One region of the Planococcus maritimus genome, then DNA from elsewhere that is predicted to be linked to it. Evidence: riboswitches for the same ligand, from Rfam matches in the RefSeq annotation. Region 1 holds a riboswitch; each other region holds the start of a gene.
The links. A riboswitch is a leader RNA that binds a small molecule or an ion and turns the genes downstream of it on or off. The one in region 1 is predicted to bind S-adenosylmethionine.
Positions count from the first base shown of each region.

Region 2: linked by a shared signal. The riboswitch ahead of metK (methionine adenosyltransferase) and the one ahead of BBI11_RS14120 (methionine ABC transporter ATP-binding protein) in region 1 are both predicted to bind S-adenosylmethionine.
Region 3: linked by a shared signal. The riboswitch ahead of BBI11_RS11410 (methionine biosynthesis PLP-dependent protein) and the one ahead of BBI11_RS14120 (methionine ABC transporter ATP-binding protein) in region 1 are both predicted to bind S-adenosylmethionine.

Region 1 covers NZ_CP016538.2:2,844,567-2,848,332, reverse strand. The annotation lists gene BBI11_RS14130 (pyridoxal phosphate-dependent aminotransferase) at 1-797, opposite strand, end outside; gene BBI11_RS14125 (carbon-nitrogen family hydrolase) at 883-1,677, shown strand; SAM riboswitch class I at 1,724-1,830, shown strand; gene BBI11_RS14120 (methionine ABC transporter ATP-binding protein) at 1,904-2,917, shown strand; gene BBI11_RS14115 (methionine ABC transporter permease) at 2,907-3,578, shown strand; gene BBI11_RS14110 (MetQ/NlpA family ABC transporter substrate-binding protein) at 3,591-3,766, shown strand, end outside.
Region 2 covers NZ_CP016538.2:1,219,135-1,222,900, forward strand. The annotation lists gene BBI11_RS06170 (alpha/beta hydrolase family protein) at 1-92, shown strand, start outside; gene pckA (phosphoenolpyruvate carboxykinase (ATP)) at 166-1,755, opposite strand; SAM riboswitch class I at 1,993-2,103, shown strand; gene metK (methionine adenosyltransferase) at 2,307-3,503, shown strand; gene BBI11_RS06185 (gamma carbonic anhydrase) at 3,539-3,766, opposite strand, start outside.
Region 3 covers NZ_CP016538.2:2,265,780-2,269,545, forward strand. The annotation lists gene BBI11_RS11390 (STAS domain-containing protein) at 1-371, opposite strand, end outside; gene BBI11_RS11395 (cobalamin B12-binding domain-containing protein) at 349-999, opposite strand; gene BBI11_RS16490 (hypothetical protein) at 1,004-1,372, opposite strand; gene BBI11_RS11405 (antibiotic biosynthesis monooxygenase family protein) at 1,369-1,674, opposite strand; SAM riboswitch class I at 1,867-1,967, shown strand; gene BBI11_RS11410 (methionine biosynthesis PLP-dependent protein) at 2,047-3,171, shown strand; gene BBI11_RS11415 (aminotransferase class I/II-fold pyridoxal phosphate-dependent enzyme) at 3,164-3,766, shown strand, end outside.

The sequences.
Region 1 (3,766 bases):
TGATCCTGGACTGTATTCAAGGCCTCGATCATCTTGGAATTACCGACTGCAAAGCCGATGCGCCAGCCTGCCATATTATAGGTTTTCGATAAGGTGTACATTTCAATGCCGACATCTTTGGCTCCTTCAGATTGTAAGAAGCTCACCGGTTTTTGGCCTTCAAAACCGATACCCCCGTAGGCAAAGTCATGCACGACGGCAATGTCGTTCTGTTTGGCGAACTCAATGGTCTCGTCAAAAAAAGCCTGATCGGCAGTAGCACCGGTCGGGTTGTTTGGGTAGTTCAAATACAGCAGTTTGGCGCGCTCTCGGACCGACTCTGACACATCGTTATAGTTGGGCAGATAGCTATTGGCCTGCTCGAGCTTCATCAAATCAAGTGTGATATCAGCAAGCGGTGCGCCAGATAAATAATCCGGATAGCCTGGATCGGGCAGTAAGAGAGAGTCGCCAGGGTTCAGAAGGGCAATCGGCAATTCGACAAAGCCGATTTTTGTGCCGGAAAGAATAGCGACTTCCAAATCCGGATCGATGTCGACGCCGTATTCCCGTTTATAAAAATCGGCAGCGGCTTTTCGTAATGTACCAAGCCCGCGAAATGGTGAGTAACGGTGTGTTTTCGGATCGGCTACTGCTGTTTGCATAGCCTTGACGATATGCGGCGGTGTCGGCTGGTCAGGATTTCCCTGGCCCAGATTGATGACGTCGCGCCCTTCTTCGATCGCTTTTGAAGCTTTCGCAACGAGCGTAGCGAAAAATTGATCTGGAAGATTGTGTAAGCGATTTGAAAAGTCCATGGAATCCTCCTTGTTTTCTAAATAATTGCACATCTACATCAAATCTTATAGAGTTTAATCTAAACTGTCTACAGGGGGAGAGAACATGAAAATCGCTTGTGTGCAGATGAATATCGCGTTTGGCGACCCGGAAACGAATTTTCAACGTGTGAAAGATTATTTGGAAGAAGCCGCAGAAAACGGGGCGGAAATCATCGTGTTGCCTGAAATGTGGAACACGGGATACGCATTGACACAGCTTGAGGAGCTTGCGGACCGTGATGGCCGAACCATGAAATTGTTGCAGCAATTTGCGAAAGAACGGGACGTCCATATCGTCGGGGGTTCGGTTTCGACTAAGAAAGACGGCGGTTTTTACAACACGATGTATGTAGCCGATTCGACTGGAGAACTCGTCTCGGAATACGATAAAGCGCATCGCTTTGGCTTGATGGATGAACATATCCATCTCGAAGAAGGCGGATCGCTCGGCACATTCAAGTTGGATGGCGAAACCTATGGCGGCGTCATCTGTTACGACATCCGTTTCCCGGAATGGTTGCGCGCACAAGCGCTGAACGGGGCGAAGGCAATTTTCGTGCCAGCTGAATGGCCGGCAGCGCGAATCGACCATTGGCGTATTCTGCTGCAGGCGCGAGCGATCGAAAACCAATGCTTCATCATCGCCGTAAACCGCATCGGCAGTGACCCGAAAAATGAGTTCGGCGGCCATTCGATGGTCATTGCACCGTGGGGGGAAGTGCGGATGGACATGGGGCAAGACGAAGGCATCGGCTACACTGAAATCGACCTGTTAGAAGTCGACGAAGTACGGGGCCGTATCCCGGTATTCGATGACCGGCGCGTCGAGTTATACAAAAAGTTTGAAAAATCGCATTGACAATACTGTCCCCGTGCAGGTAGTATGGAAAACAACCAAATACGCACGCTTATCAAGAGAGACCGAGGGTAAGGCCCTATGACGTCCGGCAACCCCCATATAATGGGAAGGTGCCAATTCCTGCAGAATGGATGCCATTCTGAAAGATAAGTCGGAATTTTCATTTTCGATGTCTCTTTTTGATAAAAAAAGAGACATTTTTTATTTGCCTGGGGGAGTGGACAGCATGATTCAAATCGAACAATTGAGCAAAACTTATCAAACCAAGCACGGTACGGTCAATGGCGTGGACGATGTCAGCTTAGAAGTGAAGACCGGGGAGATTTTCGGCATTGTCGGCTATTCGGGAGCGGGCAAGAGCTCGCTGATTCGCTGCATCAATTTGCTCGAACGCCCGACATCCGGGACGGTGAGAGTTGATGGGCAGGATTTAACGAAGCTGAGCGGTGACGGATTGCGCAAAGCGCGCCTGAAAATCGGCATGATTTTCCAGCACTTTTATCTAATCAGCCAAAAAACAGTTGCGGAAAACATTTCCTTCGCCCTGCGCGCAGCGGGCACGCCGAGCAAGAAAATCGGCACGCGCGTCGATGAGCTGCTGGAAATGGTCGGCTTGTCGGATAAACGCGATGTCTATCCCGCACAGCTGAGCGGCGGGCAAAAGCAGCGTGTCGGCATCGCCCGAGCACTCGCCAATGAACCGGCCGTGCTGTTATGCGATGAAGCGACTTCTGCACTTGACCCGAACACGACCTTATCGATTTTGCGTTTATTGAAAGACATCAATCGCAAGCTCAATATCACGATTGTGCTGATCACCCATGAAATGAACGTCGTCAAGGAAATTTGCGACCGTATGGCGGTCATGCAAGGAGGGCGCGTCATCGAAGAAGGGCGCGTCTACGATATCTTCGCCGATCCGAAAACGGCTTTGACAAAAGAATTTATCTCGAGCGTCGTGTCATTTAATGTGCCGGAAGAAATTCTTGCACGCTGCGACGGCACGATTGTCAAAGTATTGTTCAAAGGTGAAGTCGCCGGGGAAGGGATTATTTCGGACATGCTGCAAAGCTATCCGGTCAAAGGCAATTTCCTGCACGGTGCGATTGAATACATACAGGAGCTGCCGCTTGGAATTTTTGTCATGGAACTGAAAGGCGGCCAAGCGCAAGTAGGCGAGGCAATTAGGTATCTAGAACAACGCAATGCAATTGCGGAGGTGATGAAGCATGGGGATTGAATGGGAAAGAATTATTGATTTGTGGCCGGAGATCCAAGTAGCGTTTTATCAGACCCTGATCATGATCGGCATTTCATTGGCCGTGGCATTGATCATCGGCTTGCCTCTTGGCATCTTGCTATTCATCACAGACCGGGGCTTGTTCTGGGAAAACCGGCCGGTCAATTCGGTCATCGGGTTTATCGTCAATATCGTCCGCTCGATCCCTTTCATCATTTTGCTGGTAGCGCTCATTCCATTGACGCAATTGATCACGGGTACAACGATCGGGCCGATTGCAGCGAGCGTTTCCTTATCGGTTGCAGCGATTCCGTTTTTCGCACGCATTGTGGAAACGGCGCTTCGGGATATCGATAAAGGCGTCATCGAAGCGGCGATCGCCGTCGGTGCCACGCCGTGGATGATCATTAAAGACGTACTCTTACCGGAAGCAAAAGCGAGCCTGATCCAAGGCGTTACGCTGACGGTCATCAGCCTAATCGCCTATTCAGCGATGGCGGGCGTAGTCGGCGGCGGCGGTATCGGCGATTTGGCCATCCGTTTCGGTTATTACCGATATGACAATACAATCATGGTTGTGACAGTGGTCATCTTGATCGTGCTCGTTCAATTGATTCAACAAGCCGGCGACTTTACAGCCAAAAAACTGGATAAACGATAAGGAGAGAAAGACATGAAAAAACTTACATGGATATTGGCAGCGAGCGCACTTGCACTAGCCGCGTGCGGCGGAGAAGAAACAGATTCAGGAACTGAAGGCGGCGAAGCGTCGAAAGACATCAAACTAGGCGCGACAGCCGGCCCTTATAGCGATATGCTGAACGCGGCCATTGTGCCGTCACTTGAAGA
Region 2 (3,766 bases), 1.6 Mb from region 1:
GTAAAACCGCGAAGGCATTGACGGTATGGATGAAAGATCAGGAGAAGCGCAAAAATGGCATAGTTAGTCGTCAAGATGAGGTAGAAGCTTAAGTAGAAATCCACAATAAAATAAACAAAAAAGGCCAAGAGAAATGACTCATTTCTCTTGGCCTTTTTAATTGGATTAATTATGCGTAGGGCCGCCTTTTTGGCTGATGCCAGCATCCACAGTACCGAATTTTTCAAAGTTGTCTTTGAATTTCTTCGCCAGTTCCTGTGCTTTTTGGTCATAAGCTTCTTTATCAGCCCATGCGTTGCGTGGATTCAAAACTTCGGTCGGGACGCCAGGAATTTCTTTCGGCATATTCAATCCGAAGACCGATTCGTGTTCCATGTCGACACCGTTCAAGTCGCCGCGGATTGCTGCGCGGACCATCGTGCGTGTGTAGGACAATTTCATGCGGCTCCCGACGCCGTATTCGCCGCCAGTCCATCCCGTGTTTACGAGGTAGACGTCTGCACCGTGCTCATCGATCTTGTCGCCGAGCATTTCAGCGTAAACGGTTGCGTGAAGCGGAAGGAATGGAGAGCCGAAGCAAGTCGAGAAGGTTGCTTCAGGTGACGTGACACCGCGTTCTGTGCCAGCCAATTTCGATGTGTAACCGCTAAGGAAATGATACATCGCTTGCTCTTTCGTCAATTTGCTGATTGGAGGCAATACGCCGAATGCATCAGCCGTCAAGAAGACGATCGTTTTCGGGTGTCCTGCAACAGAAGGGACGACGATATTATCGATGGCATCGATCGGATAAGCTGCACGCGTATTTTCAGTCAGCGAGCCGTCATCGTAATCCGGGATGCGGGTATCTTCATCGACCACTACGTTTTCTAGTACCGAGCCGAAACGAATCGCGTCAAAAATTTGTGGTTCGTTTTCACGTGATAGATTAATTGTTTTGGCATAGCAGCCGCCTTCGATATTGAAGACGCCGTTATCGGACCAGCCATGCTCGTCGTCACCGATCAATTTGCGGTCTTCATCAGCCGACAAGGTTGTTTTTCCAGTACCTGAAAGGCCGAAGAACAAAGCAACATCATCGTTTTTGCCGACGTTTGCTGAGCAATGCATCGGGAGGATGTCTTTTTCAGGAAGGATATAGTTCATGATCGAGAAGATGGATTTCTTCATTTCGCCAGCGTATTCCGTACCGCCGATCAAGATGATTTTCTTTTCCATCGATACGATGATAAAGGTCTCAGAATCCGTTCCGTCCACTGCAGGGTCTGCGTGGAAAGTCGGAGCGTAAACGACAGTGAATTCAGCTTCATGCGTCTTCAATTCTTCCGCAGTAGGGCGGATAAACAATTGATGGGCGAATAGGTTATGCCAAGCGTATTCATTGATCGTCTGAATCGCCAGACGCGATTCAGGATCTGCACCGGCAAAGCCTTTGAAGACATACAAAGCGTCTTTTTCTTTCAAATGATTGATGACTTTAGCATATAGGTTTTCAAAAATATCAGAGGAAATCGGGCGATTGACAGTGCCCCAGTCAATTTTGTCTTTCGAAATTGCCTCTTCTACCATATACTTGTCTTTAGGCGAACGGCCTGTATATTTGCCAGTTTCCGCTTTGACAGCGCCTTCACGCGTAAGAACAGCCTCCCCGCGGGATGTTGCCGCTTCCACCAATTGGGGAACGGATAATTGCATATGGATATTCGAGCCGTTCACAAGCTCTTTCAAATCATTTGATAGGTTCACTGAAGTCATATATATGTACCTTCCTTTTCGTTTATTCCCAAATGAATGGGGAAGATGTATATTCGAACATTAGTATAACACATTGCCATGATTAGTCTATACTAATAACTAGAAATCTGTCGATGTTCGCGATTTGTGTTTATACAATAGTAGAAAAAGATGCATGCTTAAAAGTCTGACAACCGTTTCCTTTAAAAACGTTGACAGCGCTTGACTCATTCCGTATGATGGGAAATTGAACGGATACTCTTATTCCGAGCTGGTGGAGGGTGCAGGCCCTACGAAACCCGGCAACCTGCTGTTTATGCAGCGATGGTGCCCAACCTGAAGCAAGGCGTATGCCTTGGACGATAAGAGTGAAAGGTGCTTATGATGATTATTCCTTTCCTCATTGCTTAAAGATGAGAGAAGGGATTTTTTTATGGAATGCCCTTAATCCTCGTGTGCAGGCTGAAAAAGCTGGAAGTTCAATTCCCTCTAGGGAAACGGACTTGACATGGGAAAACGAGTACCGTATCAATTTCGAGAGCAATCTCGCAGGATATAAGGAGGAACTTTTTTTGACAAACCGTCGATTATTCACATCAGAATCAGTAACAGAGGGCCATCCGGATAAGATTTGCGACCAAATTTCAGATGCAATTCTGGATGCCATCCTAACAGAAGACCCAAATGCACGCGTGGCATGCGAAACCACTGTAACAACAGGACTTGTCCTTGTTGCAGGAGAGATCACGACATCTACTTACGTAGACATTCCAAAAGTTGTCCGCCAAACCGTCAAAGAAATTGGCTATACGCGCGCGAAATACGGATTCGACTCCGAGACGAGTGCTGTGTTAACGGCAATCGATGAGCAATCGGCGGATATCGCTGCAGGCGTCAACGTGGCACTTGAAGCTCGTGAAGGACAGATGACCGATAAGGAATTGGATGAAATTGGGGCAGGCGACCAAGGCTTGATGTTTGGTTATGCTTCCAACGAAACAGAAGAATTGATGCCATTGCCGATCAGCTTGGCGCACAAACTTGCACGCCGCCTGGCGGAAGTGCGCAAAGAAGAAATCTTGCCGTATTTGCGCCCTGATGGCAAAACGCAAGTAACGATTGAATACGATGAAAACAATCAACCGGTGCGTGTCGATACGATTGTCATTTCAACGCAGCATCATCCGGAAGTTTCTTTGGAGCAAATCCAGCGCAACTTGAAGGAATATGTCATCAATGAAGTCGTACCGGCTGAATTGCTTGATGCAGAGACAAAATACTTCATCAACCCGACTGGCCGCTTCGTAATCGGCGGGCCACAAGGCGATGCTGGTCTTACTGGCCGTAAAATCATTGTTGATACGTACGGTGGCTACGCAAGACACGGTGGAGGCGCATTCTCTGGTAAAGACGCAACGAAAGTTGACCGTTCCGGTGCTTATGCAGCCCGTTACGTCGCGAAAAATATCGTCGCTTCTGGACTTGCTGATAAGTGTGAAGTGCAGCTTGCCTATGCAATCGGCGTTGCACATCCGGTATCGATTGCGGTCGATACGTTCGGTACAGGCAAAGTCAGCGAAGATAAATTCATCGAACTAGTACGCGCGAACTTCGATTTGCGTCCAGCCGGCATCATCAAGATGTTGGATCTGCGCCGCCCAATTTACAAACAAACAGCGGCTTATGGCCACTTCGGACGCACGGATGTCGACCTTCCGTGGGAACGCACAGACAAAGCGGATGCTTTGAAACAACAAGCGAACGCATAAGAAAAAAGCAGGCGGAAAAATTCCGTCTGCTTTTTCTATTGAAGAGATTTATAGTAGGCGGCTTTTTCCGCATACTCCCGGACGATGCGTTCCATATCTGTTTTGTCCGCTTCGTTTAATTCGCGCACTACTTTTGCGGGGCGTCCGAATGCGAGCGTGCCGGCTGGAATGGTTTTTCCTTGCGGCACAAGGCTTCCGGCGCCGATAAAAGCACCTTCCCCGATCTCCGCGCCATCGAGGATTATCGAGCCCATGCCGACGAG
Region 3 (3,766 bases), 580 kb from region 1:
TCTTTCAGTAATTCATAATCCGTTTCTTTCAAGCGGCTGCGTAACCGAACCAATTGCGCAGTAATAGCAGCCATTTGACCATCTTTCGGCACCAGCACCAGATTTAGCGAAAAATCGCTGTTCCAGCGATGATACACGTCCGCCAAGAAAAAGCCAGCCGCTGTGATGAAGTTCAATTCGATCGGTTTACGAGTGGCTTGGGTGTTAAGCATTCGCTGTGCTTTTTCCCGGCTGCCTTCATCGAGCAACTCCAGAAATTCTACTGATTTTCCGAAAAGCTGTTCCGCTTCAAAGGAATAATCAATCACCTCGAAGCTATTGTTCAGTTGAAAAGCCGGAAGCGGCCATTCAGCCAGTGGAGAGCGTGCCATCGTTCGACCCCTTTCCTGTGCGGATCCATTCCCGGAGCGCTCCGAGTTCACGAACGATCACGGCACCTTTCACCTGCAGGTCGGCAAAGCTCGACAAAGTAACGGCTCTGCCGCCGATCAAAATGGCAGGCTTGGGGACTACTTGTGAAAATGCTTCCGCGTAAGTTTTTAAAACCGGCAAACGATGTGCCAAAGCACCAGATACAGCCACAACATCCGGCTTCCAGTCTTCAGCTAATTGAAGTGCTGAATCGAGCGGTAAATTCGGCCCCATATAGCGCACCTCATATCCTTCTTCGCGGAACATCGCCGCGACCATCTTGAGTCCGATATAATGTTCTTCGCCTTCTGGGCCGAAAATCATCGCTTTTTGTCGTCCCTCTTTATTTTTATTGCGCAGTTCCGTAGCAGACAAGACAAAATCACACACGGCGGTTGCCAAATGCTCTTCTGCTACCGAAATTTCATTTTGTTCCCATAATTCGCCGATGCGGTACATCGCCGGCGTTAACAGCTCCCCATAAAGCTGTTCATGCGAATGGTTTTCCAGAAAATCCTGGACGTATTTCAAAGCTTCCTCTTCCTGCCCTTGCAAAAAAAGATCCGAAAGCTGTGTTGAGTCGTTCATGTGATCAGCTCCTTTTATGTTGAGGGAGCTCCAATAACCGGACTGCGCGATCGAGGCAGTCCAGCATGAAATCTCCTTGCATCGTTTCTGTATAGCGCGGAACAATTTCGATGAGCCGCTTAAAATTATCAATGATGAGTGCCGTTTCGACATTGCGGCTGACGAGCACCGTCTCGAGCCAGATGGCATAGTCTAGAAAGGATTGTTCGCTTTGCAGCTCCCACGCGGTTTCAAGGCAATCCAAGTGATGATGATTGTCTTTGACGGTATGTTCATATCCCTTATCGCCAAAACGCTCCCATAAATTCGGGTACGCTTCATATATACCGTCTGCTGTGTCGGTTGCGATTTGCTGTTTTTGCTCCTGGTTCATTCGGCCACCACCTCGTATTGGTGGACTTTCGGGACGATGCCCGCAAGCTCCTGATCCGGATAGTTCTTCTCCAAATCGTGGATTTCCTTGAACTCCTGACTCTTGACCCAGTTCATATATGCCTGTTTCGTTTGCCATTCCAGATGAACAGTCAATTCATGACGTTTCTTTGTGTTTTGGATCAACCGAAACGATGTGAAACCGTCCGCTTGATCTACACGGCGTGAACGTTTTTGATAAATTTCGATGACGTCTTGCACTTTGTCTTCCGGTACAATGACCGTTGATGTGACGATGTACATAATTCAGGACCCCCTTGCAACTAGCTTTGTATAAGCTGGGTATGATAAAAGTATACCTCAGCATACCATTTCAACTTCCGGAATAACAGCGAGCGCCATTTATCCGGAATAGTTTTTTCAATATTCTGCTTGTATTTCCTAACAAATTGCCGTATGATGAACAACATTAACCAACGACAACTACATAAATGATTCTTATCTAGAGAGATGGAGGGATTTGGCCCTTTGAAGTCTCAGCAACCGGACATAGTCACGGTGCTAATTCCAATAGGCACAAGCCTAAAAGATGAGGAGATGGCATACATGACAGGGGCTTTCTTCTTGATTAAGAGAAGAAAGCCCCTGCTTTTTTTAGTTGAAAGGATGAGGATCATGAAAGAGCATAGCTTAGAAACACGCTTAGTACAGCTTGGCAACCGCAGCGATCCACGGACTGGGGCGGTCAATCCCCCGATATATCTGTCGACCGCCTACGAGCATGAAGGCATCGGCAAATCCACAGGCTATGATTATACACGGACAAAAAACCCGACGCGCCAGCTGCTTGAAGAAGGCATCGCAAATTTAGAAGGTGGCGATGCGGGCTTTGCCTGCAGCTCCGGCATGGCCGCGATTCAATTGGTCTTATCCTTGTTCCGCCCGAACGACGAAATTTTGCTGCCTGAAGATATTTACGGCGGCACTTATCGCCTGCTCGAACAGTACAACGAAAAATACCACATTCGTCCAGTGTATGACCCTTTTGTCGATCCCCAAACTGCAGAAGCGAAGATCACCGCCAATACCAAAGCCATTTTCATTGAAACACCGACCAATCCTCTCATGCAGGAAATCGACTTGGAAACGTATGCGGAAATCGCCAAACGCCATGACCTGCTACTGATTGTCGACAACACATTCTTGACGCCTTTTTTGCAGCAGCCCCTTTCGCTAGGTGCTGATATCGTGCTTCACAGCGCTACCAAATACATTGGCGGCCATAACGATGTGCTCGCAGGCCTGGTGGCAGCAAAAGGCGATGCGTTATGCGAACAGCTTTTCACTGCCCATAACTCAGCCGGCGCTGTGCTGTCGCCGCTCGATTCCTGGCTGTTGATTCGCGGCTTGAAAACTTTGCCGCTGCGCATGCGCCAGCACGAAGCAAACGCCAAAGAACTTGCCCGCTTCCTTGAAACTCAACAAACCGTGACAGAGGTGCTATACCCCGGCAAAGGCGGCATGTTGTCGTTTCGTCTTCGAAAAGAACAATGGATCGGGGAATTTCTTGAAAGCCTGTCGCTTATCACATTCGCCGAAAGCCTTGGCGGGGTTGAAAGTTTTATCACCTATCCGGCCACACAGACCCACGCCGATATGCCGGTTGCAGAACGCACGGCACGCGGCGTCTGTAACCGCCTGCTCCGCTTCTCGGTTGGCGTTGAGCAGGCTGAAGATTTGATCGCAGATTTGTCACAAGCCCTGGCCAAACTGGAAAAGGAGGTCGTTTCCTATGAGTGAACGACGCGAAACCAAATTGATCCATACAGCAGGCATCGATCCATTAACAGGCGCCGTCAATGTGCCGATTTATTTATCCTCGACTTTTCATCAGGAAAGCATCGATTCGTTCGGCCCTTTTGACTATAGCCGATCCGGCAATCCGACCCGCAAGTCACTCGAGGAAACCATCGCCAAACTCGAAGGCGGCACGCGCGGACTGGCTTTTTCTTCTGGCATGGCGGCTATCTCGTCTGCTTTCATGCTGTTGAAAGCCGGCGACCATGTATTGGTCTCGGAAGACGTTTATGGCGGCACCTACCGTTTCATCACGGAAGTGCTAGAAAAGTTTAAAATCGATTATACTTTCGTCGACATGACCGACCTTGGCGAAGTGGCCGCAGCTTTTTTGCCGAATACAAAAGTCGTTTACATTGAAACGCCGTCCAACCCCGTGATGAAAATTACTGATATCGAAATGGCCGCGAAATTGGCGAAAGCAAACGACGCCCTGACATTTGTCGATAATACCTTCATGACCCCGCTTTACCAGAATCCGCTTGAACTCGGCGCGGACATCGTGCTCCACAGTGCGACAAAGTTCCTCTCCGGCCAT